DNA from 3 places in the Sphingobium sp. AntQ-1 genome. Region 2 is predicted to be linked to each of the others. Evidence: riboswitches for the same ligand, from Rfam matches in the RefSeq annotation. Region 2 holds a riboswitch; each other region holds the start of a gene.
The links. A riboswitch is a leader RNA that binds a small molecule or an ion and turns the genes downstream of it on or off. The one in region 2 is predicted to bind cobalamin.
Positions count from the first base shown of each region.

Region 1: linked by a shared signal. The riboswitch ahead of sphantq_RS20240 (TonB-dependent receptor plug domain-containing protein) and the one ahead of sphantq_RS06430 (TonB-dependent receptor plug domain-containing protein) in region 2 are both predicted to bind cobalamin.
Region 3: linked by a shared signal. The riboswitch ahead of cobW (cobalamin biosynthesis protein CobW) and the one ahead of sphantq_RS06430 (TonB-dependent receptor plug domain-containing protein) in region 2 are both predicted to bind cobalamin.

Region 1 covers NZ_CP117159.1:298,331-305,828, forward strand. The annotation lists gene sphantq_RS20225 (PQQ-dependent dehydrogenase, methanol/ethanol family) at 1-663, shown strand, start outside; gene sphantq_RS20230 (GMC family oxidoreductase) at 672-2,279, shown strand; gene sphantq_RS20235 (cobyrinate a,c-diamide synthase) at 2,385-3,692, shown strand; cobalamin riboswitch at 3,704-3,894, shown strand; gene sphantq_RS20240 (TonB-dependent receptor plug domain-containing protein) at 4,043-5,983, shown strand; gene sphantq_RS20245 (hypothetical protein) at 6,010-6,546, shown strand; gene sphantq_RS20250 (DUF1636 domain-containing protein) at 6,546-6,953, shown strand; gene cobT (nicotinate-nucleotide--dimethylbenzimidazole phosphoribosyltransferase) at 6,950-7,498, shown strand, end outside.
Region 2 covers NZ_CP117158.1:1,297,722-1,305,219, forward strand. The annotation lists gene sphantq_RS06415 (ABC transporter ATP-binding protein) at 1-226, opposite strand, end outside; gene sphantq_RS06420 (FecCD family ABC transporter permease) at 220-1,218, opposite strand; gene sphantq_RS06425 (ABC transporter substrate-binding protein) at 1,302-2,111, shown strand; gene sphantq_RS06430 (TonB-dependent receptor plug domain-containing protein) at 2,148-3,995, opposite strand; cobalamin riboswitch at 4,161-4,374, opposite strand; gene fdhD (formate dehydrogenase accessory sulfurtransferase FdhD) at 4,444-5,256, opposite strand; gene sphantq_RS06440 (formate dehydrogenase subunit delta) at 5,285-5,590, opposite strand; gene fdhF (formate dehydrogenase subunit alpha) at 5,601-7,498, opposite strand, start outside.
Region 3 covers NZ_CP117159.1:417,856-425,353, reverse strand. The annotation lists gene sphantq_RS20840 (histidine phosphatase family protein) at 1-665, shown strand, start outside; cobalamin riboswitch at 627-879, shown strand; gene cobW (cobalamin biosynthesis protein CobW) at 1,137-2,171, shown strand; gene cobN (cobaltochelatase subunit CobN) at 2,171-5,890, shown strand; gene cobO (cob(I)yrinic acid a,c-diamide adenosyltransferase) at 5,893-6,501, shown strand; gene sphantq_RS20820 (ABC transporter substrate-binding protein) at 6,498-7,361, opposite strand; gene sphantq_RS20815 (FecCD family ABC transporter permease) at 7,439-7,498, shown strand, end outside.

The sequences.
Region 1 (7,498 bases), on a different replicon from region 2:
CTGTCCACTGCGTCGGGCCTCATCGTCCATGGCACGATCGGCGGCAAGCTGATCGTCCGCGACGCCGACACTGGCAAGCTGATCAAGGAAATCGATACCGGCACGTCCATCATGGCCGCGCCCATGACCTATCGCGTGAAGGGCGTGCAATATGTCGCGGTCGCGGCCGGTTTCGGCGGGGGCGGCTGGGGCTATGTCCCGCGTTATTCGGCGGCCTATCGCAACGGCAACGCCAACCGCATCCTGGTTTTCAAGCTGGATGGCGGCCCGGTGCCGCCGCCGACGGCGTTGCCGCCTGCGGAGGTCGCTTCTGCGCCGCCCGCGCAGAAGGCTGGCGTGACGCCTGCGATGATCGCCAAGGGGCAGGGGCTGTTCTTCCAGAACTGCGCCATCTGCCACAGCAACCAATTGCGCTCCACGGCGCCCGATCTGCGCCGGATGCTGCCGGGGACGCATGACGTGTTCAACCAGATCGTCCGCGACGGCCTGCTGCTGCCGGGCGGGATGCCGCGCTGGGACGACTTGCTGAGCGCCGAAGATGCCGACGCCATCCACGCCTGGCTGATCGCCGAGCAGGGGCCGTTGCGGGAGCGGGAACTGAAATTGAAGGCGGCGGGCAAGCCGCTTGACGCGCCCAGCGCCGCCATCATGTCCAATTTCTAGGAACGACCATGGAAGATACCGACATCATCGTCGTGGGCGGCGGTTCGGCCGGGTCCGCGATGACCGGGCGGCTGGCCGATGCGGGCCTGTTCGTCACCCTGGTCGAAGCGGGCAAGACCGATCGGCATATGCGATCGCGCGTCCCGGCGCTGACCAGCGCGATCGTGCAGAATCCGGCTTATGACTGGTGCCATCAGGTCGAGCCGGACCCGTCGCTGGGTGGCCGGGCCGACATCTGGCCGGCGGGCAAGATGCTGGGCGGCGGCAGCGCGCTCAATGGCATGATGTTCATCCGCGGCCATCGCTGGGACTATGACGAATGGGCACGGCAGGGTGCGGCGGGATGGGATTATGAGTCGGTCCTGCCCTATTTCCGGCGCATGGAGGATAATGAGCGCGGCGCCGACCAGTGGCGCGGCACCGGCGGTCCGATCGCGGTGTCCGAAGGGCGCGCGCGCTATCCGATCACCGACCAGTGGATTGCGGCGGCGCAGGCGGCGGGCATCCCCCGATCAGCGGACCTGAATGGCGAACATGCCGAGGGCGTCGATTATGTGCAGGTATCGCAGCGAGGCGGCACGCGCTGTTCGGCGGCGCGCGGCTATCTGCACGAGCGGCGCGGCGGCAAGGCGCCGACCATAATGTTGGACGCGCAATTGCTGCGCATCCTGATCCAGGCAGGACGCGCAGTCGGTATCGTCTATTGGCAGGACGGCGTCGAAAAGACGCTGCGCGCCCGTCATGGCGTGGTGCTGAGCGCGGGCGCGATGAACACGCCGCGCCTGCTGATGCTGTCCGGTATCGGCCCGGCCGATCATCTGCGCGCCCATGGGATAGAATTGGTGTGCGATCGCCCCGGCGTTGGTGGCAACCTTCAGGATCATGTCGGCACCCATGTCGTCAACGAAGTCGATGCGCGAACGCTCAACAGCGACGCGCGGGGCTTGCGCGGGGCATGGCAGCTGCTGCGCTATGCGCTGTCGCGGCGTGGCACGCTGACAACTGCGATCGGCCATGCGCAGGCTTTCGTGAAGAGCCGGCCGGAATTGCCCGCGCCCAATCTCCAGATCAGCTTCGCCGCCTTCGCATTCGATTTCGATGAACAGGGCCGGTTGATGCTGCGCAAGACGCCGTCCGTATCCACCCTGGTCGGGCTGATGCGGCCCAGCCATCGGGGGCGGATCAGTCTCCGCTCCGCCGATCCCTTCGCGCCGCCGAAAATCGAGCATCGGCAACTGGGCAGCGACGATGATGTCGACCAGATCGTCGAGGGCATCGGCATCGCCCGCGGCATCCTGCATGAGACACCGATTGCGACACATATAAGGGGGGAGCTACGCCCCGGCGCGGCACTGACCGATCCCGATCAGTTGCGGGACTATGTGCGGATGGCGTCGATCCCGCTCTATCATCCGGTCGGCACGGCCAGGATGGGCGTGCGCGACGATGCGTTGGCGGTGGTCGATGCCGATCTGGCCGTCATCGGCGTCGAGGGGCTGTGGGTCGCCGACGCCTCGGTCATGCCCAGCCTTCCCGCTGGCAATACCAACGCCACCGCGATCATGATCGGCGACAAGGGTGCGGATCATCTGCTGAGGCGCCTCCGCCGCCATTGAGGCGCTGGCGGCGCGGGGCCTGCTTTGCCACAAGGCGGGCATGACACCGAATCGCGCCGCCCTCCTCGTGGATGCCATCGCCCCCTTGCCGGTATGGCGCACGTCGTGACGCCGCGACTGGGCGCGGGATTGGTGATCGGCGCCCCGGCGTCGGGCGCGGGCAAGACGATGGTGACGATCGGCCTGCAACGCGCCTTCACCGATCGCGGCCTGAGCGTGCAGGGCGCCAAATGCGGACCCGACTATATCGACCCGGCCTTTCACGAAGCCGCGACTGGCCGGCCCTCGGTCAATCTGGACGGCTTCGCCATGGCGCCGACCATGCTGCAGGGGCTGGCGGCGCACGTCGCTACAACTGTCCAACTCGTCGTCGCGGAAGGCGCGATGGGCCTTTATGACGGCGCACGGTCGCCGGGTCGTTCGGGCGCGTCGGCCGATGTGGCGCGGCTGTTGGGCTGGCCGATGCTGCTGGTCGTCGATGCCCGCGCAGCGGCGCAGACGGTGGCGGCGGTGGCGCATGGCTGCGCGACTTTTCCCGGCGCGCCGGCCATCGCCGGAGTGATCGCCAACAAGGTGGCCAGCACGCGCCATGTCCGCATGATCGAGGATGGGTTCGCGCGTATCGGCCTGCCGCTGCTGGGTGCGATGGCCACGGACGAGGGATTGGCCATGCCGTCCCGCCATCTGGGACTGGTGCAGGCTGGCGAAACGGAGGAACTGGAACGGCGAATCGACGCGATCGCAGCGCGGGTGACGGCGCAATGCGATCTGGATGCGATCCAGGCGGCGGCCGGCGCTACGACAGACGTGCCGGCGCAACCGCCCGGCATCCGGCCACCGGGGCAGCGGATCGCCGTCGCCAGGGACGCCGCCTTCAGCTTCTTCTATCCCCATATCGTACATTGGTGGCGGTCGGCCGGCGCGGAGCTGCGATTCTTTTCTCCGCTGGCGGACGAATCGCCGCCCGCCGATTGCGATGCCTGCTGGCTGCCCGGCGGCTATCCCGAACTCCATGCTGCGCGGATCGCGGCCAATGGCCAGTTCCTGAGCGGCCTGCGCGCCTTTGCGCAGAGCCGGCCGGTGCATGGCGAATGCGGCGGCTATATGGTGCTGGGCCGCACGCTGGAGGATGGCGACGGCGTCGTCCACCCGATGGCGGGCCTGTTGCCGATGGATACCAGTTTTGCGCGCAGGCGCCGAACATTGGGCTATCGCAGCGCGCGGCTGCGGCAGGGCGCCAGCTTCGCCTCTGTCGGGCAGCTATTGCTGGGTCATGAGTTCCACTATGCCAGCATCACCGCCAGCGAGGGCGAGCCGCTGGCCGACATGGCCGATGCGGAGGGGCAGGCCCTTCCTCCGGCGGGCCACCGCGCGGGCCAGGTGACCGGTGGCTTCTTCCACTTGATCGCCTGATCCAAGTCGATTAGGGCGGCTGCGCGTCAGGTTCCCCGCAAGGGGATCAAAAGGGAACGGGGTTAAAGACCCCGGCTGCCCCTGCAACTGTGAGCGGCGAGCCATCGAGGCACAAGCCATTGGAATCGATGATCCCGAGAAGGCGCTTCGAATACGGCATTGACCCGCAAGCCAGGAGACCTGCCTGTCGCGGTCGTTCTTCGTCCGGACAGGGTGTGCCGGTCGAACGAGGATATCCTCGCGCAACGACAAGCTGACCGTGCGGGTTCGCACGGTGGCGATGTCGTGCGCGTGCGCCCTGCATCGCCACCGCGTCGCGTCCGCCCGGTCCTGTCAACGACTGGGGGATTATGATGCATTGGATTTCAAAGAGCGGCCTTTTCATTCTAGCGGGCCTGTCCACGCCGGCCTGGGCCGATGATGCGGGCGATGTGATCGTGACCGCGCTGCGCCAGCCGCAGGCGATTGAACAGGTGGCGTCGAGCATCACCATCATCGACAAGCCGGCGATCGACGCCGCACAGGCGCTGGTGGTGTCCGACCTGCTGATCCGCACGCCGGGCGTCAGCTTCACCCGCAATGGCGGCTATGGCACGGCGACCTCGATCCGCATTCGCGGCGCGGAGGCCGACCAGACCGTGCTGGTCATCGACGGCGTGAAGTTGGCCGATCCGTCCTCGACCGGCGGCGGCTATAATTTCGCGACGCTGATGACCGGCGATACCGACCGGATCGAGATATTGCGCGGTCCACAGTCGATCCTCTGGGGCAGCCAGGCGATTGGTGGCGTGGTGAACATCGTCACCGCACGGGCCGAACGCCCGATCGAAGGCAGCTTCGATATCGAGGCGGGATCGCGCGATACCGTCAGCGCCCGCGCTGCGCTGGGCGGACGACAGGGCGCGATCGACTGGCAGGTCGCGGGCAGCCGCTTCACGACGGAGGGCATCTCGGCGATCAGCCCGCGCTTTGGCGCCAAGGAGAAGGACGGCTACACCAACGGCACGCTCAACGGGCGTCTGGGCGTCGCGCTGGCGCCGGGCGTGTCGATCGATATGCGCGGCTATTATGCCAAGGGGCGCACGGATATCGACAGCGCCGGCGCCATTCCCGACAGCCCCGAATATTCGGAAGTCGAGGAATGGATCGGCTACGCCGGCCTCAACGCCGATCTGTTCGGCGGTGCGCTGCGCAATCGCCTGTCCTTCAGCCGCAGCGAGACGCTGCGCGACAACGTCAATCCCGCCCGCAAACTGCGTCAGACCAGTTTCACCGCCAGAGGCGAGACGAAGCGCTACGAATATCAGGGCGTGCTCACCATCGCGCAGGGCTGGACCGCGACCTTCGGCGCGGAGCGCGAGGAGCAGCGGATGCGCACGGCTTCGCCTTCCGATAGTTTGGCTGCCTACGCCACGACCCGCGGGTCTGCCGATATCGACAGCCTCTATGCCCAACTGAGCGTCGAGCCGCTGGCCGGCCTGACCGTCAATGGCGGAGTGCGCTACGATCATCATTCGACCTTTGGCGGCAACACGGTCTTCGGTGCGGGCGCGGCCTGGGCGCTGGTCAAGGACCGCACGATCCTGCGGGCGAGCTATGGCGAGGGCTTCAAGGCGCCGACGCTCTACCAGCTCTACAGCGATTATGGGAACACCGCCCTGGTCCCCGAAAAGGCCCATGGCTGGGACGCCGGCATCGAACAGCATCTGTTCGACCATGCGCTGATCCTGTCGGCGACCTGGTTCGATCGCAGCACCGACAATCTCATCACCTATAATGGCTGTCCGACGACCAACCGGCCGCCGCTCTGCTATGCGCCGGGCACGACGACGCCGCGCTTTGGCTATTATGCCAATGTCCAGCGCAGCGAGGCGCACGGGCTGGAACTGGCCGGCGTCGCCCATGTCGGTCGGCTGACGATCGACGGCAATTATAGCTGGGTGTCCGCGGAGGATCGGTCGCCGGGCCTGAACTATGGCAACCAACTGGCGCGGCGACCGCGCCATGCGGCCAATGCGACAGCGCGGTACGACTGGGCGTTCGGTCTGAGTACCGCCGTGGCGGTGCGCTGGTCGGGCAAGGCGCTCGACACCGCGCGCACCAGCGCCACGGTCGCGCCACTGGTCAACGCGGCCTACACGCTGGTGGATTTGCGTGCCGAAATGCCGGTCATGGGCAAGCTGACGCTATTCGGCCGGGTCGAAAATCTGTTCGACGAATATTATGAAACCGCGCGGCGCTACGGTCAATTGGGCCGCAGCATTCATGCTGGCCTGCGGGCGCGGTTCTGATCCCCCCTGACAAGGAGCGTATGACCATGGACAGCCTGCCCCCTGCCGCCGCCCGCCATCTCTGGATCGGATTGATGACGCTGGCCAGCACCATAACCACTCTGGCGCTGGCCTGCGCCACGCCTTTCCCCGCCCTGGCCGCCCTGGCCGCGTTGCATGTCCGCCGGCAGGACGGCATCATCCTGATGCTCGCGGCCTGGGCGGTGTCGCAGGGGGTGGGCTATTGCCTGCTGGGCTATGAAACGACTGTGGAGAATGGCGTCTGGGCCGGGACCATGGCGCTGGCGGCGATCGCGTCGCTGCTCGGCGCGGATGGTGCGGCGCGCCTGTTGCCGCACGCGCATCCGGCGGTGCGGCTGGTCGTGGCCTATGGGGCAGCGTTCGCTACGTTCAAGATGGCCGTCCTGGCGGGCGCGTGGGCGCTCGATTCCGGCTGGGCGGCCTTCGCGCCGGATGTAATGGCGCGGCAGTTCGGGCGCTACGCCATGATCCTGGCCGGCCTGCCGGCCTTGCAGCATCTGGCCGACCGCAGCGGCCGGCTGCGCCGTGCGGCGACCGCCTGATGTTGCGCGCGGTCGAGGATGGTCCGGCGGTGGTGGTGTGCAGCAGTTGCCGCCACTCGCCGGGGCAGCGGGAAGATGCCGATGGCGTGCGCGGCGGTGCGCGGCTGGCGGAGGCGCTGCGCCGGGTGAAGGCCGGGTCGGACCGCTATGACGGGGTGGCGGTGCAGGACATGCCCTGCCTCTTCGCCTGTTCCGACCATTGCGCCGTCCATCTGCGGGCGCCGGGGAAGATCGGTTATGTGCTGGGGCGCTTTACGCCTGACGAGGATGCCGCGCGCGCGATCCTCGACTATGCGGCGCATCATGCCGCGAGCGCCCATGGCCAGGTGCCTTATGCCGACTGGCCGCAAGGGGTGAAGGGCCACTTCATCGTGCGTCTGCCGCCTGCCGGGTTCGTCGCCACATGAGCCTGTTTCCCACCGAGGCGGCGTTCGACGACGCGCTGGCGTCCCTGCCGCGGGCCGACCTGGCCTGCCGCGCCGCTGCCGCAGCGCGTCAGGGGCAATTGACAAAACCGGCCGGATCTTTGGGTCGGCTGGAGGAGATCGCCATCTTCCTGGCCGGCTGGCAACGGCGCGCGCGCCCGCATATCGATCGCGGCCGGGCAGCGGTCTTTGCGGGCAATCATGGCGCGACGCGGCATGGCGTCAGCGCCTTTCCGCCCATAGTGACGGCGCAGATGGTCGCGAATTTCGCCGCAGGGGGGGCCGCCATCAACGCGCTGGCGGGCGCAGCCGGGCTGGATCTGCATGTCGTGCCGATCGACCTCGACCGCCCGACCGAGGATTTCACCGTCGCTGCGGCGATGAGCCAGGCGGATTGTCTGGCGGCGCTCAATTGCGGCGCGGACATGGTCGATCCGGGCCTGGACCTGCTGCTGCTGGGCGAGATGGGCATCGGCAACAGCACCGCCGCTGCGGCTTTGTGCCAGCGCAGCTTTGGCGGCAGCGCG
Region 2 (7,498 bases):
CCATCGCCCGCCGGTCGAGCCGCGTCACGTTCTGTCCGTCGATCAGCACCCGCCCCGCCTGCGGCTTGACCAGCCCCAGCAGCGCGCGGATCAGCGTGGACTTGCCCGCACCATTGGGACCGATCACGCCCACCAAAGCCCCCGGCTCCAATCTCACGTCCACATCCCGCACCGCTGCGTGGCGGCCCAGCCGCACCGTCAGCCCCTGCGCCGATATCGTCACCATAGCCGCCGCTCCTGTATCAGATGCGCCAGGAAGACGGGCACGCCCAGCAGCGCGGTCACCACCCCCAGCTTCAATTCATTATTGGTCGGGATCAGCCGCACCCCGATGTCCGCCAGAGTCAGCAGCGCTGCGCCGCCCAGCATGGACGGGACCAAAACGGACGATGGCGACCGGTCGGTCAGCGGTCGGACCAGATGCGGCACGATCAGCCCGACGAACCCGATCGCCCCCGACACCGCCACCGCGCCGCCTACGCCGATCGCCACGCCCAGCATCATGCGCAACCGCGCGACCGACAGGTTGACGCCCAGCGCCTGCGCGCCATCCTCGCCCAAGGTCAGCGCATCGAGCGTCCGCCCGTCCGCGATCAGCAGCGCCGCGCCCACGACGACGCAGGGCAGCGCGATCCAGACATGGGCATAGCTGCGATTTTCCAGACTCCCCATCAGCCAGCTCATGATTTCCATCGCAGCGAAGGGATTGGGCGACAGGTTGAGCGCCAGGCTGATCCCCGCCCCCGCCAGCGTCGCCACGGCGATGCCGGCCAGGATCAGCGTCAGTGGGCTTTCCACCGTGCCCGACAGCGCGAACAGGGTCAGGATGGCGACGAGTCCGGTCAATATTGCCAGCAGCGGCAATATCATCGGATGCAACTGCGCCAGCCCGAAATAGAGCGCGCAGACAGCCCCCAGCGCCGCCGCATTGGACGCACCCAGCACCGACGGCTCAGCCAGCGGATTACGCAGATAACCCTGCAACGCTGCCCCCGCCAGCCCCAGCATCGCGCCGACAACCAAGCCCAGCAGCATCCGCGGCAAACGCAGGTCCAGTATGATGGTGCGGGCGACCGCATCGCCGCCGCCGGTCAGCACAGCCCAGACGCGCGCTGGACTGATCGCCACCGCGCCCAGCAGCACGGAGCCGAAGGCGGTGCCGAAGACCAGCAGCAGCAAGCCGGGGATCAGCAACGGATGATGGCGGCGCGCGGTCACTTGCGCGCGCCTTGGCGGTTGGCAATGCCGCGTGTTCCTGCGAAGGCGGAATCAAGTCCCGCTATTGGATTCAACACGCTTCCATGATCCGCCCCCTGATGATCGCGGCAACCGCCCTGCTCGTGCTTGCCGGCACGTCCGCATCGGCCGCCCCGCGCCGCATCGTGTCGCTCAACGTCTGCGCCGACCAATATCTGCTGGCCCTCGCCGATCCGACCCAGATCGCCGCGCTCAGCAGCAACGCCCGCGATCCCGAACTCTCCGCAGCGGCGATCAAAGCGCGCGGTTTCCGCACGCTGCGCCGTCCCGCGGAGGAAGTGCTGGCGATCCGCCCCGACCTGATCCTGGGTTTCCCGATCGGCCCGAATGCGGTAGCGGGCGCGCCGCCGGGCCAGTGGCGCACGCTCGGCCTCGCCAGCGCCGACAGCTATGCCGCGATCCTCGACCAGATCCGCCAGATGGCGCGCGCCATCGGGCATGTCGATCGCGGTGAAAGACTGATCGCGGCCATGAACCGCGACCTCGCCGCCCTTCCTCGCCCCAAACACAGCGGCGTCGCGGCCTATTATCAGCGGCGCGGCTATATGACCGGCACCGGCACGCTGATCGACGATCTGATGCGCCGCGTCGGCCTCACCAACCTCGCCGCCAAACTCGGCAAACCGCCGCTGGCGCAAGTGCCGCTGGAAGAAATGGTGGCGGCGCGGCCCGACTGGCTGATCGTGGAAAGCGCCACCGACCGCGTGGTCGATCAGGGCACCGAAATGCTGCACCATCCCGCGCTCGCCGCCGTTCCGCGCATCAGCCTGCCGCAAAGCTGGACCGTGTGCGGCGGCCCCGCCTATGTGCAGGCGGCGCGCACCATCATGGCGCGACTGAACGCGCTGCGCTGAAGGGGCAGGCATCACGCCCGCCCCCTTGCCTGTCGATCAGAAGCGAACACGCACGCCGCCATAGGCAGCGCGGCCATAGGAGCCATAGCCATAGGCCGTCTGGTACGTCTCATCGAACAGATTGTCGATGCGACCATAGACTTCCAGATGCGCGCCCAGCGGCATCGAGGCCCGCACCCCGGCCAGCGCATAGCCGTCCAGCCGCCGCGTATTGGCCGCATTGTCGAAGCTGTCGCCCACCATCGTGACCGTCGCGCCGGTCGACAGGCCGAACGACCAGACATAGTCGGCCGACACGCTCACCGCATTGGCGGCGCGGCGGGCCAGGCGATTGCCATAGTTGGCCGACCCCGCCGACCGATCCCGCGCATCGACATAGCTGTAGCTGCCGGTGACGGTCAGCGCATCGACCGGCTTCAGCGCGATCGACGCTTCCACGCCCTTGGCGCGGGTGCGGTCCAGATTATTATAACCGCCAAAGGGTGGCAGCGAGGAATCATAATTGATCTGGTCGAGCGTGTCGCGGCGGAACGCCGTAACCGACAGCATCGCCCGCCCGCCATCCAGGCTCTGGTCAAACCCGATGTCGTAGCTTTTCGACCGCTCCGGCCGCAGCGCTGTATTGCCGCTATAGATGTCATATAGCTGATAGAGCGAAGGCGCCTTGAATCCTTCGCCATAGCTCAGCCGCACATTGGTCGCGCCGCCATTGGGCGAATAATTGGCGTTCGCGCCAAAGGTCGTCGCCCCGCCGAACTGGCTATGGTCGTCATGGCGCACGCCGCCGGTGACGGCCAGGCCTGCGAAGGGCTTGACGATCGCCAGCGCATAGACGCTGTCGATATTGATCTTCGCGCTCGCCGTGTCGCCAAAGCCGAAGAAATCATAGTCGGGCCGTTCATGCTCATAGCCAAACAGCAGCTTGGCCTGCTCGACCGGCGCATAGACGCCCTCATATTCGAACCGCAGATTTGTGCCCGAATAGCCATAATCGGGATCGGTGCCGCGCACGAAATAATAGTCGCGGTCGTTGCGCAGATATGTGACGGCGGCGCGATTGGTCAGCTTGCCATCCAGCAGCGCCAGGTTGAGGCCCGCATAGCCGACATATTGGTCAAGCTTGCTCACATCGCTGCTGTCGGCAGGCGCGCCGAAGAAGCTGTCATAGTCGATGTCCGCATGGATATAATAGCCACGAAGGTCCAGGCTCAGCGCCTCGGTGAAATTCAGCGTCAGCCGCGCGTTGGCCGCGATATTCTCGGTCCCGTCGCGCTCCGTGCCCCCGGCTGCCGACGAAATGCCGTCGGTACGGAAATAGGCCGCGCCGATCCCGCCCGCGGCGATGCCGCTGGTGCCCGACACGTCCGCCTTGGCGTTCAGCGTATCGCTATAGCCATAGTCCACCGATGCGTTCGCGCCAAACCCTTCAGCCGGCACGCCGGTCATCACATTGACCACGCCGCCGATCGCCTGGCTGCCATGCACTACCGAGTTGGAGCCGCGCAATATCTCGATCCGCTTGATATTGCCGGTCAGCAAAGGCCCGAAATCATAACCGTCACCGATGCCGCTGGGATCGTTGACCTTCACCCCGTCGATCAGCACCAAAGTCTGCGTCGTTTCCGCGCCGCGCAGCGACACGCCGGTCACCCCGCCGGTCGATCCGTTGCGGTTGAAGCGCACGCCCGGCGTCGTCGCCAGCAGGTCGACCACATCGATCGCCTGCCGCGTCTTGATCGTCTCCGCGTCGATCACGGTGATCGCTTGGCCGACCTCGTCGCGCGACTGCGCGATGCCCGTGGCGGTGACGACGATCTGGTCATCCTGCGCCAGAACCGGCGTCGCTACGATCAGCGCCACCAGAGAAATACCTGTTTTCAGCATATATAACCCCCCGGCGCCGGTGCGACTTGGGCTGGGGCGTCCGCAACGCGGTCAGGCAGAGGCAAGGGATGGCGCCATATCCCGTCCACAACCCGATGCGGCCCCGGCCGCATGGCGTCGCTCGACGGAAAACCACCGTGCCCCGGCCATCCCCTGGACCAAAGCAAGAGCGACCAAGCGCCGGCAGGTCTCCTGGCTCGCGGGTCGCAGCACGAATGCATAGCCTTCCCGGACATCGGTCCAGTGGCCGGTCTTTCGACCATATGCATCGCACTATCCGCTTACAGTTGCAGGGACAGCCACGGAATTGGGCGCTCGCACGCCCGCACCGCATTCCCGATTAAGCCCCTGACGGGGCACCGGCGCGATCATCTCGCAGGGGAAGCCAAGCCGCCCCTGCGCCGCGCGCTGTAGGGGAAAGCGGATGCAATGCCAAGCCGTCGCCGGTTTAGGGCAACAGCCTGTGGCCGCGCAGCAACAGCGCATCGCCCCGCGCCAGCACGACCAGCGGCAGGCCGGCCGCCTCCGCGCGAGTCGCGGCCAATCGCGTCGGCGCGGAAATGGTGACCAGCATCGGGCACTGGCTCAGCACCGCCTTCTCCACCAGTTCATAGGAACAGCGCGACGACAGCAGCGCGAAACCGCCGTCCCAGTCCGCCCGTGCCCTGTCTCCTTGGCGCGCCATCGCCCCGATCAGCTTGTCGAACGCATTATGCCGCCCGACATCCTCTCGCACCAACAAGATCGCGCCATCCGCGCCGACCCAGGCGGCGGCATGGGCGGCCCCGGTCGCCGCGTTCAACGGCTGATGATCGCACAGCCCCCCCAATGCGCGAAAGATGGCGGCGGGGTCCGCCCGCGATACCGCCGTCACCTTGGGCAGCGGCCTTATCGCCTGCTCCAGATTTTCGATCCCGCACATGCCGCACGACGACTCCGACACACGATGCCGCACTCGCTCCAGCAAGGCCTCGGTGCGGTCCTGCGGCAATGTCGCGCGCGCCACGATCCCCTGGTCGGTACGATGCGTGTCGACATCGAACGCCGCATCGCCCGGCCCGATCAGCCGCTCGGCCAGCGCAAAGCCCAGCACCAGATCGCCAATGTCACTCGGCGTCGCCATCAGCACCGCATAGCCGATGCCGTTAAATTCGATCGCGACCGGCACTTCCTCCGCCAGCGCGCGGGCGATCGCCTGCGTCCGGCCGTCCGGGGTCAGACGATCGAATGTCAGGGGGCTGGCGGCGGCGTCTTCCATCATCAGGGCGTAGCGGTGGACGGCGCGCCGCTCAACCGGCGTCGCAATGGCCCGTCTCGTCCACCGCGTTGAATTGCGTCGCGTCGACATCAGGCGCCGCCCGACCCCGCGCCATCCGCGCGACGGCGGCCGCCACCATCGGCGAAAGCCGGTCGGGCTGGTCCTGCGCGATGGCGACGATCTGCGCCTTCATCCGCGGGTCCCAGAAACGGGTCAGATGCTCGGCCAGCGCTTCCGTCGCCTTCGCGTCTCCCATCATCGCCAGATTGCGCGCGATCTGGTGCGCCATATAGAGCAGGCGGTCCTCGGTGGACATGACATGGATATCATCGCTCATATCCGCCTCCCTATTCGGCCGCTTCCAACGGCGCGATGCGGCGACTGTTGCGCGCCTGCCGCACATAATCCTGCTGCCAGTCGCTCGGCCCGTTCGACGCCATCACCTGCACCGCCGTCACCTTATATTCCGGGCAGTTGGTGGCCCAATCGCTATAGTCGGTGGTGATGACGTTCGCCTGCGTCTCCGGGTGATGGAAGGTCGTATAGACCACGCCCGGCGCGACCCGCTCGGTAACAAGCGCGCGCAGCGTCGTCTCCCCAGCCCGGCTGCGCAAAGTCACCCAGTCGCCGTCCTTCAGGCCGCGATTGTCCGCATCGCTCGGATGCATCTCCAGCCGATCCTCCGGGTGCCAGGCGGTATTGGCGGTCCGCCGCGTCTGCGCCCCGACATTATAATGGGACAATATCCGCCCCGTCGTCAGCAACAACGGGAAGCGCGGTCCGGTCTTCTCGTCGGTCGGCACATAGTCGGTGACGACGAACTTGCCCTTCCCCCGCACAAAGCCGTCTATGTGCATGGTCGGCGTCCCGTCGGGCGCTGCGTCATTGGCCGGCCATTGCAGCGATCCTTCCGCCTCCAGCCGGTCATAATGCACGCCGGCAAAGGTCGGGGTCAGTGCGGCAATCTCATCCATGATTTCGGACGGGTGGCCATAGGTCCAGCCCAAGTCCATGGCGTTCGCCACCAACTGCACGATCTCCCAGTCGGCATAGCCATTCAGCGGGGCCATCACCTTGCGCACCCGCTGGATGCGCCGTTCCGCGTTGGTGAAGGTGCCGTCCTTCTCCAGAAATGTCGATCCGGGCAGGAAGATATGGGCGTAATTGGCGGTTTCGTTCAGGAACAGATCCTGCACCACCACGCACTCCATCGCCGCCAGCCCGGCTGCGACATGATGGGTATTGGGATCGGATTGCAGGATATCCTCGCCCTGCACGAACAGCCCCTTGAACGTCCCGTCGGTCGCGGCGTCCAGCATGTTGGGGATGCGCAATCCCGGCTCGGCGTCCAGCGCCACGCCCCATGCCCGCTCGAACATGCTGCGCGTCGCGGTGTCGGACACATGGCGATAGCCCGAAAATTCATGCGGGAAACTGCCCATGTCGCAAGCGCCCTGCACATTATTCTGCCCCCGCAGCGGGTTCACGCCCACGCCCTCGCGTCCGACATTGCCGGTCGCCATGGCCAGGTTGGCGATGGCCATGACGGTGGAGGAACCTTGCGAATGTTCGGTGACGCCCAGCCCATAATAGATCGCGCCATTACCCCCGGTGGCATAGAGCCGCGCCGCCGCACGCACCTCGTCCGCCTTCACGCCGGTCAATGGCTCGATCGCCTCTGGCGAGCGCGCTGGCTCCGACACGAACTCCGCCCAATCGGCAAATTCGTCCCAGTCGCAGCGCTCGCGAATGAACGCCTCGTCATAAAGCTTCTCGGTCACGATGACATGCGCCATCGCGGTCAGCATCGCGACATTGGTGCCGGGCCGTAAGGGAAGATGATGCTCCGCCGCAATATGGGGCGATTGCACCATATCGGTACGGCGCGGGTCGATGACGATCAGCTTCGCGCCCTGCCGCAACCGCTTCTTCATGCGGCTGGCGAACACCGGATGCCCGTCGGTCGGGTTTGCGCCGATCACCAATATGACGTCGGCCGCCATCACGCTGTCAAAATCCTGCGTCCCTGCCGACGTCCCGAACGTCTGGCTCAACCCATAGCCGGTCGGCGAATGGCAAACCCGCGCGCAAGTATCGACATTATTATTGCCGAACCCCTGCCGGATCAATTTTTGAACCAGAAAGGTTTCTTCATTGGTGCACCGGCTCGACGTGATCCCGCCGATGCTGCGCGTCCCATATTTCGCCTGAATCCGGCGAAACTCGCTCGCGGTATAAGCGATCG
Region 3 (7,498 bases), on a different replicon from region 2:
TGTCCACATCCCTCCTTCTCCTATGCGCGGCGTCCACGCCGTCCAGCCGGGTCGGCGGCTTCCCGGCGCTGGACGAGGGCCTGGACGCACGCGGCGCGCATGATGCCGCCGCCTGCCGCCTGCCGCCGGGTTTCGACAACCATGTCCTTTGCAGCCCGTCCCGCGCCGCCGCGCAGACTGCCCAGGCGATGGGGCTGGATGCCTCGGTCGAGGTCGCGCTGGTGGACATGGATGCCGGGCGCTGGTCGGGCCGGTCGTTTGCCGACCTTTTCGCCGCCGAACCGGCCGCCCTGTCCGACTGGATCGCCGATCCGACGCAGGGCACCGCGGATGGTGAGACCATGGAATCGGTGCGACAGCGGGTAGGCGGCTGGCTGGACGGAATCGCGCAGTCGCCCGGATGCATCTGCGCCATCAGCCATGCCATGACGATCCGCGCCGCGCTGGCGCACGCGCTCGGCTTTCCGCTCGTGACGACGCCTGCCATCGACATTGCGCCGCTATCGACCGTTCGCCTGTCCTTCAACCGCATCTGGCGGCTTCAGGCGATCGCACCGCACTCAGGGCTTGCGGACGGCCCCGGCAGCCGGTATCGCCGACCGCATCCGGGGAGCCGCAAGCCCCCTTCGATGACTGATCGCGCCGGTTCCCCGCAAGGGGATTAAAATGGGAAGGCGGTGCGGGTGGCAGTCCCTCGACAAGGGCGCTCATCCAAATCCGCAGCTGTCCCTGCAACTGTAAGCGGCGAGCGCGATGCACATCGCTCCCTTTCCAGGGGAGCAGCCACTGGGCCGGACGCTAAATCCTGCGAGGCCTGGGAAGGCGTGCATCAAGCGATGACCCGCGAGCCAGGAGACCTGCCGGCGTCTGGTCGCTCTTGCTTTGGTCCAGGGGATGGCCGGGGCACGGTGAACGCCGTCTGAGCGACGAACCCATGTGGCTGGGGCCGCATCGGTGCGCGCTGACGGGCTCCATGCGCCTGCTCGTCGCCGCGCATCGACCGTTCGTTCGCGTCCGGCACGCCCCCGCCGAGATATCGCTCAGGTGCAGCGGGGGTAGACATGGCCATCATCAGGCTCGGCGATGCCGATCGCCCCTTCGCGCATGAATCCCATGGCGCTTGAAGGAGAAGAAGCGTGAGCAAGATCCCGACCACCGTCATCACAGGCTTTCTGGGGGCGGGCAAGACGACGTTGATCCGGCATTTGCTGCACAATGCCAAGGGTCGCAGGCTGGCGCTGATCGTCAACGAGTTCGGCGATGTTGGCGTCGACGGCGCGCTGCTGCGCGGATGCAATGACGACGCCTGCCCGGAAGACGATATCGTCGAACTGGCCAATGGCTGCATCTGCTGCACCGTGGCCGACGATTTCCTGCCGACCATGCTCAAGCTGCTCGACCGCGCCAATCCGCCAGACCATATCATCATCGAAACGTCCGGTCTGGCGCTGCCCAAGCCGCTGGTGAAGGCGTTCCAGTGGCCCGACATCCGCACCCGCGCGACCGTGGATGGCGTCGTGGCGCTGATCGATGCGGATGCGGTCGCCGCCGGGCGCTTCGCCACCGACGAAGCCGCGCTGGCGCTGGCGCGGGCGGCCGACCCCTCGCTCGACCATGACAGTCCGCTGGAGGAACTATACGAAGACCAGCTCGCCTGCGCGGACCTCGTCATCCTCAACAAGGCCGACATGGTCGATGCTGATGCGCTGACCCGGATCGAGGGCGACATAGGCAAGGATATCCGTAGTGGGGTGAAGATCGTGCGGACCGATCATGGCGCGATCGATGCCGGCGTCGTGCTCGGCCTGTTCGCCAAAGTCGAAGAGGATATCGATGCGCGACCCTCGCACCATGACGGCGACCCCGATCATGACCATGACGATTTCGACAGCTTCGTCGTCACCGGCGGCGAGATTACGGGCGTGGATGCGCTGGTGCAGGCCATGGCCCCGTTGATCGAGGCGCATGATGTCCTGCGCATCAAGGGCATGGTCGCCATCGCCGATCGCCCGGCGCGCCTGGTGGTCCAGGCGGTCGGTCCCCGCATCCAGCATTATTTCGACCGCGCCTGGAAGGCGGAGGAGTCGCGCCTGTCACAACTGGTGGTGATCGGGCAGAAGGGGCTGGATCAGGCCGCCATCGACAGCGCCCTTCGCGCGGCCTTCGCCTGATGCATTTGCTGGCCGCTACGCCGGGAACCGTTTCCAACGGCGACGAGGCGATCGACCTCGATCAATCGCCGGGCGAGATCGTGTTCCTGACCGTGGCGGACAGCGAGCTGGCCTGTTTCGCCCAGGCGGCGGCCCTGCTGGGTGAGGATGCGCCGTCGATCCGGTTGGTCAACCTGCTGCAGCTCAAACATCCCTATTCGGTCGACCTCTACGTCGAAAAGGTGATCGCCCATGCGCGTTTCGTGTGCATCGTACTGCTGGGGGGCAAGAGCTATTGGCCCTATGGCGTCGATGAAATCGCGCGGGTTGCGCGGGAAAAGGGCATCGCCTTTGCAGCGATCGCCGATGGCCGGGAACCCGACCCGTCGTTGGACGCCGCCGCGACGCTGCCGAAGGCGATCAGCGAGCGGCTCCGTGACTATCTGCGGCAGGGCGGCGTCGCCAATGCGGTCAGCTTCCTGCGCCATGCCGCGCGGCTGATCGGTGCGGATGTAGGCGTGCCGGACGATCCCGTGCCGATCGCGGACGCCGGCTTCTATCTGGCCGGCATGAAGCGGCCGACGTTGGATGATGTGCGGACAGGATGGCGCGCGGGACAGCCCGTCGCGCTCCTCTGCTTCTATCGCGCGCTAATGATCGCCGGTACGCTCGATGCCGTCGAAGCGCTGGTCGCCGCGCTGAAGGGACGCGGGCTGAACGTCGTCGCCGTTCATGTGCGGGCGCTGCGCGAACCCTTCGCGATCGACTGGCTGCACGGGCTGATCGGCGCGATCCGGCCCGATATCATCCTGAACGCCACGTCCTTCGCCGCCTCCTCGCCCGGCGACAGGCGAACGCCGGCCGTCCTCGAAGCAGCGGATTGTCCGATCCTGCAGACCGTGTTCGCGGGCGTCGAGCAGGCCAACTGGGCCGACAGTCCGCGTGGCCTTGGTCCTCGCGACCTGGCGATGAACGTCGCTCTGCCGGAAATAGACGGGCGCCTGTTCACCCGCGCCGTCGCCTTCAAGGCGGCCGAGCGTTTCGATGCCCGGACCCAATGCGGCATTGTGGCGCCGCGCGTCTCGCCCGATCGCGTTGCCTTCGTCGCCGATCTTGCCGCCAATTGGGCGGCATTGCGGCGAACGCCCGCCTCGGATCGGCGCGTTGCGCTCATTCTCGCCAACTATCCCAATCGCGACGGTCGGCTAGGCAATGGCGTCGGCCTCGACACGCCCGCCAGCGCGGCCGCCATTCTCTCTACCCTGGGTGAAGCGGGCTATCATGTCGGCGATGCTCCTGTTGACGGCGCGGGACTGATGGCGATCCTGCTGGGCGGCGTCACCAACGCCCGTGCGTCGCTGGATCGCCTGCCGGAAATCCGCCTGCCGATCGGCGATTACCGCCTGCGGTTCGACGCGCTGCCAGCAGCGGTGCGCGAGGCGGTGATGGCGCGATGGGGCGTCCCTGTGGACGATCCTTTCGTGCGTGACGGCGCCTTTCATCTGCCCGCCCATCGCTTCGGCCATATCGTCGTCGCGGTCCAGCCGGCGCGCGGTTACAATATCGATCCCAAGACCAGCTATCACGACCCGGCTTTGGTCCCGTCCCACGCCTATCTGGCCTTCCACTTCTGGTTGAACCATGATTTCGGCGCGCAGGCGGTCATCCATGTCGGCAAGCATGGCAATCTGGAATGGCTGCCGGGCAAGGCGCTGGCCCTGTCCGACAGCTGTTTCCCGGAAATCTGTGCGGGGCCGGTGCCGCAACTCTATCCTTTCATCGTCAACGATCCGGGCGAGGGGACGCAGGCGAAGCGGCGCATCGGCGCGGCGATCATCGATCATCTCACCCCGCCGCTGACGCGCGCGGAAAGCTATGGCCCGTTGAAGGCGCTCGAAGCGCTGGTCGATGAATATTATCTCGCAGCCGGCATGGACCCGCGCCGCATCCAGCATCTGAAAGCCGAAATTCTCGATCTCGCCCGGTCGCAAGGACTGGACGCTGATGCCGGGGCCGTCGGGGATGGCGACGACGCGCTCGCGGCTCTCGACAATTATTTGTGCGAATTGAAGGAGATGCAGATACGCGACGGGCTGCACATCTTCACCCGGTCGCCGACTGGCCGATTGCGCACCGACCTGCTCATCGCTCTGTCGCGCACCCCGCGCGGCTATGACGACGCGGGCCAGGCATCCTTGCTCCGCGCTATGGCCGACGATTTGGACCTTGGCTTCGATCCGCTCGATTGCCGGATGGGCGACGGCTGGACCGGCCCCCGACCGGCCGTGCTGGCAGCGGTGAGCGATGCGCCCTGGCGCAGCCATGGCGACACGATCGAACGGCTCGAACTGCTGGCCGTCGCGCTGGTCGAGGGTGCGACAGCGCCCGGCCCGGCGTCGCAGACCGTTATGCGTTCGCTGCTGGGCGATCTCGCCGGCCGCGTGGACCGTTGCGGCCCCGCCGAAAAGGCTGCGCTGCTGGCTGGCCTGGACGGGCGTTTCCTGCTGCCCGGCCCCTCCGGCGCGCCCACGCGCGGGCGCCCCGACGTGCTGCCGACCGGCCGCAACTTCTATTCGGTCGACACCCGGTCCGTGCCAACCGCCACCGCTTGGGAGCTTGGCCGCCGCTCCGCTCAACTAATGGTGGACGATTATCTCCAGCGCGAGGGCGAATATCCAAGGGCCATGGCGTTGTCCGCGTGGGGTACGGCCAATATGCGCACTGGCGGGGACGACATCGCCCAGGCGTTGGCGCTGATGGGCGTGCGACCGCGCTGGGACTGGACGTCGGGCCGCGTGATCGGTTTTGAGGTGATGAAGATCGCCGAACTCAACCGCCCGCGCGTCGATGTCACCTTCCGCGTCTCCGGCTTCTTCCGCGATGCTTTCCCCGAACAGATCGACCTGCTCGATTCCGCCGCGCGCGCCGTGATGGCGCTGGACGAGCCGGACGAGGACAATCCCGCCGCCGCCCGCCATCGCCGTGAGACGGCGCAACTGATCGACGCCGGCCATGACGTGAAGGCGGCCGCCCTGCGCGCGGGCTTTCGCGTGTTCGGATCGAAGCCGGGTGCCTATGGCGCGGGCCTTCAGGCGATGATCGACGAGAAAATCTGGCACGACCGCGCCGATCTCGCCAACGTCTATCTCGACTGGGGCGGCTATGCCTATGGGGCAGGGGTGGAGGGCGACGCCGCGCGCGACCTGTTCGCCACGCGCCTGGCGCAAGCCGACGCCGTCGTTCAGAACCAGGACAATCGCGAGCATGACCTGCTCGACAGCGACGATTATTACCAGTTCGAGGGCGGCGTCGCGTCCGCCGTCGAGCATCTGTCGGGCAAGCGGCCGCGCGCTTATCATAACGACCATAGCCGCCCCGAACGCCCTGTCGTTCGCACGCTGGAGGACGAGATCGGCCGGGTGGTCCGCGCCCGCGTCACCAATCCCAAATGGATCGCGGGCGTGATGCGCCACGGGTACAAGGGCGCGTTCGAGATCGCCGCGTCGGTCGACTATCTGTTCGCCTTCGCCGCCACGACACATGCCGTGCGCGATCATCATTTCGACGCAGTCCATGCCGCCTTCATCGAGGATGAAGCCGTGCGTGCCTTCCTGGCGGAGGCCAATCCGGCCGCGCTGCGCGAAACTGCGGCGCGCCTGGCCGAAGCGCTGGAGCGCGGCATGTGGAAACCCAGATCGAACAGCGCGGGCCTGTTGCTCGCCCAGCTTGCAGGAGGATGACGATGGCCGAACGGACCGACGAACAACATGCGCAGAAGATGAAGAAGAAGCAGGCCGCGCACGACCGGATCGTCGCGGGCAAGACGGTCGAAAAGGGCCTGCTGATCGTCCACACCGGCAAGGGGAAGGGCAAGACGACCGCGGCGCTGGGCATGGTGGTGCGCGCCATCGGCCATGGCAAGAAGGTCGGCGTGGTCCAGTTCGTGAAGGGGGCGATGGAAACGGGCGAGAAGGCCGTGTTCGATCGTTTCCCAGATCAGGTCGAATTCATGGCCATGGGCGACGGCTTCACCTGGGATACGCAGAACCGGGCGCAAGACATTGCTTCGGCAGGCAAAGCCTGGGATCAGGTCAAGCGCATGATCGCCGACCCAGCCTATCATCTGGTGCTGGCCGACGAACTCAATATCGTCCTGCGCTACGATTATCTCCCCCTCGACGAGGTGCTGGCGGTTCTTAAGGCCAGGCCGGAGATGAAGCATGTCATCGTCACCGGCCGCAACGCGCCCGAAGCGCTGGTCGAAGCCGCGGATCTGGCGACGGAGATGACGCTGGTGAAGCACCCGTTCCGCGAACAGGGCGTCAAGGCGCAGCCCGGCATCGAATTTTAGGGGCGATGGTCGATCTGGTTCACCAGGCTGCGGGCGGCATCGACATAGGCCGGGCCGCCACAGACGGTCCATGCCTGGGGCAGGCGCAGCCGCTTGATGTCTTTCAACAGCGGATGCCGCAGCATCTCCGTGCCCTGATCCACCACCCGTTCGGAACCGCTTTCGATCAGCAAATAGTCCGGCTGGGCAACCATCAACTCTTCGAGGGTGAGTTGCGACAGGACCGGCTTGCCGAGCTTTCCGGCCAGGTTGACCAGACCCGCGCGGGTCATCAGGTCGTCGATCAGCGTGCCCGTTCCGGTCAGGAAACCGCGCCGCTGATAGTAAGCGGCGATGCCGGCCGGGCGCGGCCGAGCGATGGCGGCAAGATCCCGGTCCATCCGGGCGATCAGCGCCTCGCCGCGATCGACATGGCCAATGGCCTTGGCGACGGCGCGGATTTGCGTGACGATGCCGGCATAACTACCAGCCGGTTTGAGATCGAGGGTGTGATAATGCGCGCCCGACAGCGCCGCCATCATGCCGGTGCGGCGGGCCGGCGCGCCTATCACCAGATCGGGATCGATCGCCAGCACCTCCTCCGCCGACCCCCTCAATATGGGCAGGCCGCGCGTCTGCGCCGCCGCTGCGGACATGGCCGCATTGTTCGCATTCCGGGTCAGGCCGGCAATCTGCGTCCGATCGGCCAGCGCAAGCAGATATTGGTCGGCGCACAGGTTCAACGACACGATCCGCCGCGGCGGGGCGCTGCGGCCGGTCTGCGATGCGGGCGCCGAACCAGCCAGGAGGCCGCCCGCCACCCATGCGAACAGGCGCGCCGTCAGCCGGGCGGATGGCCATTTCGTCAATCTGCATAACATGCCCACCCCATGACCCACACGACCCCGGTACACAAGCGTGACGGGGACCACCGATCCAATGCGAGGTGCCATTTCCCATGTCCTACCCATCACACGCACGGCGGCGCACCTTATTGCTCATCCTTCTGGTCGTGACG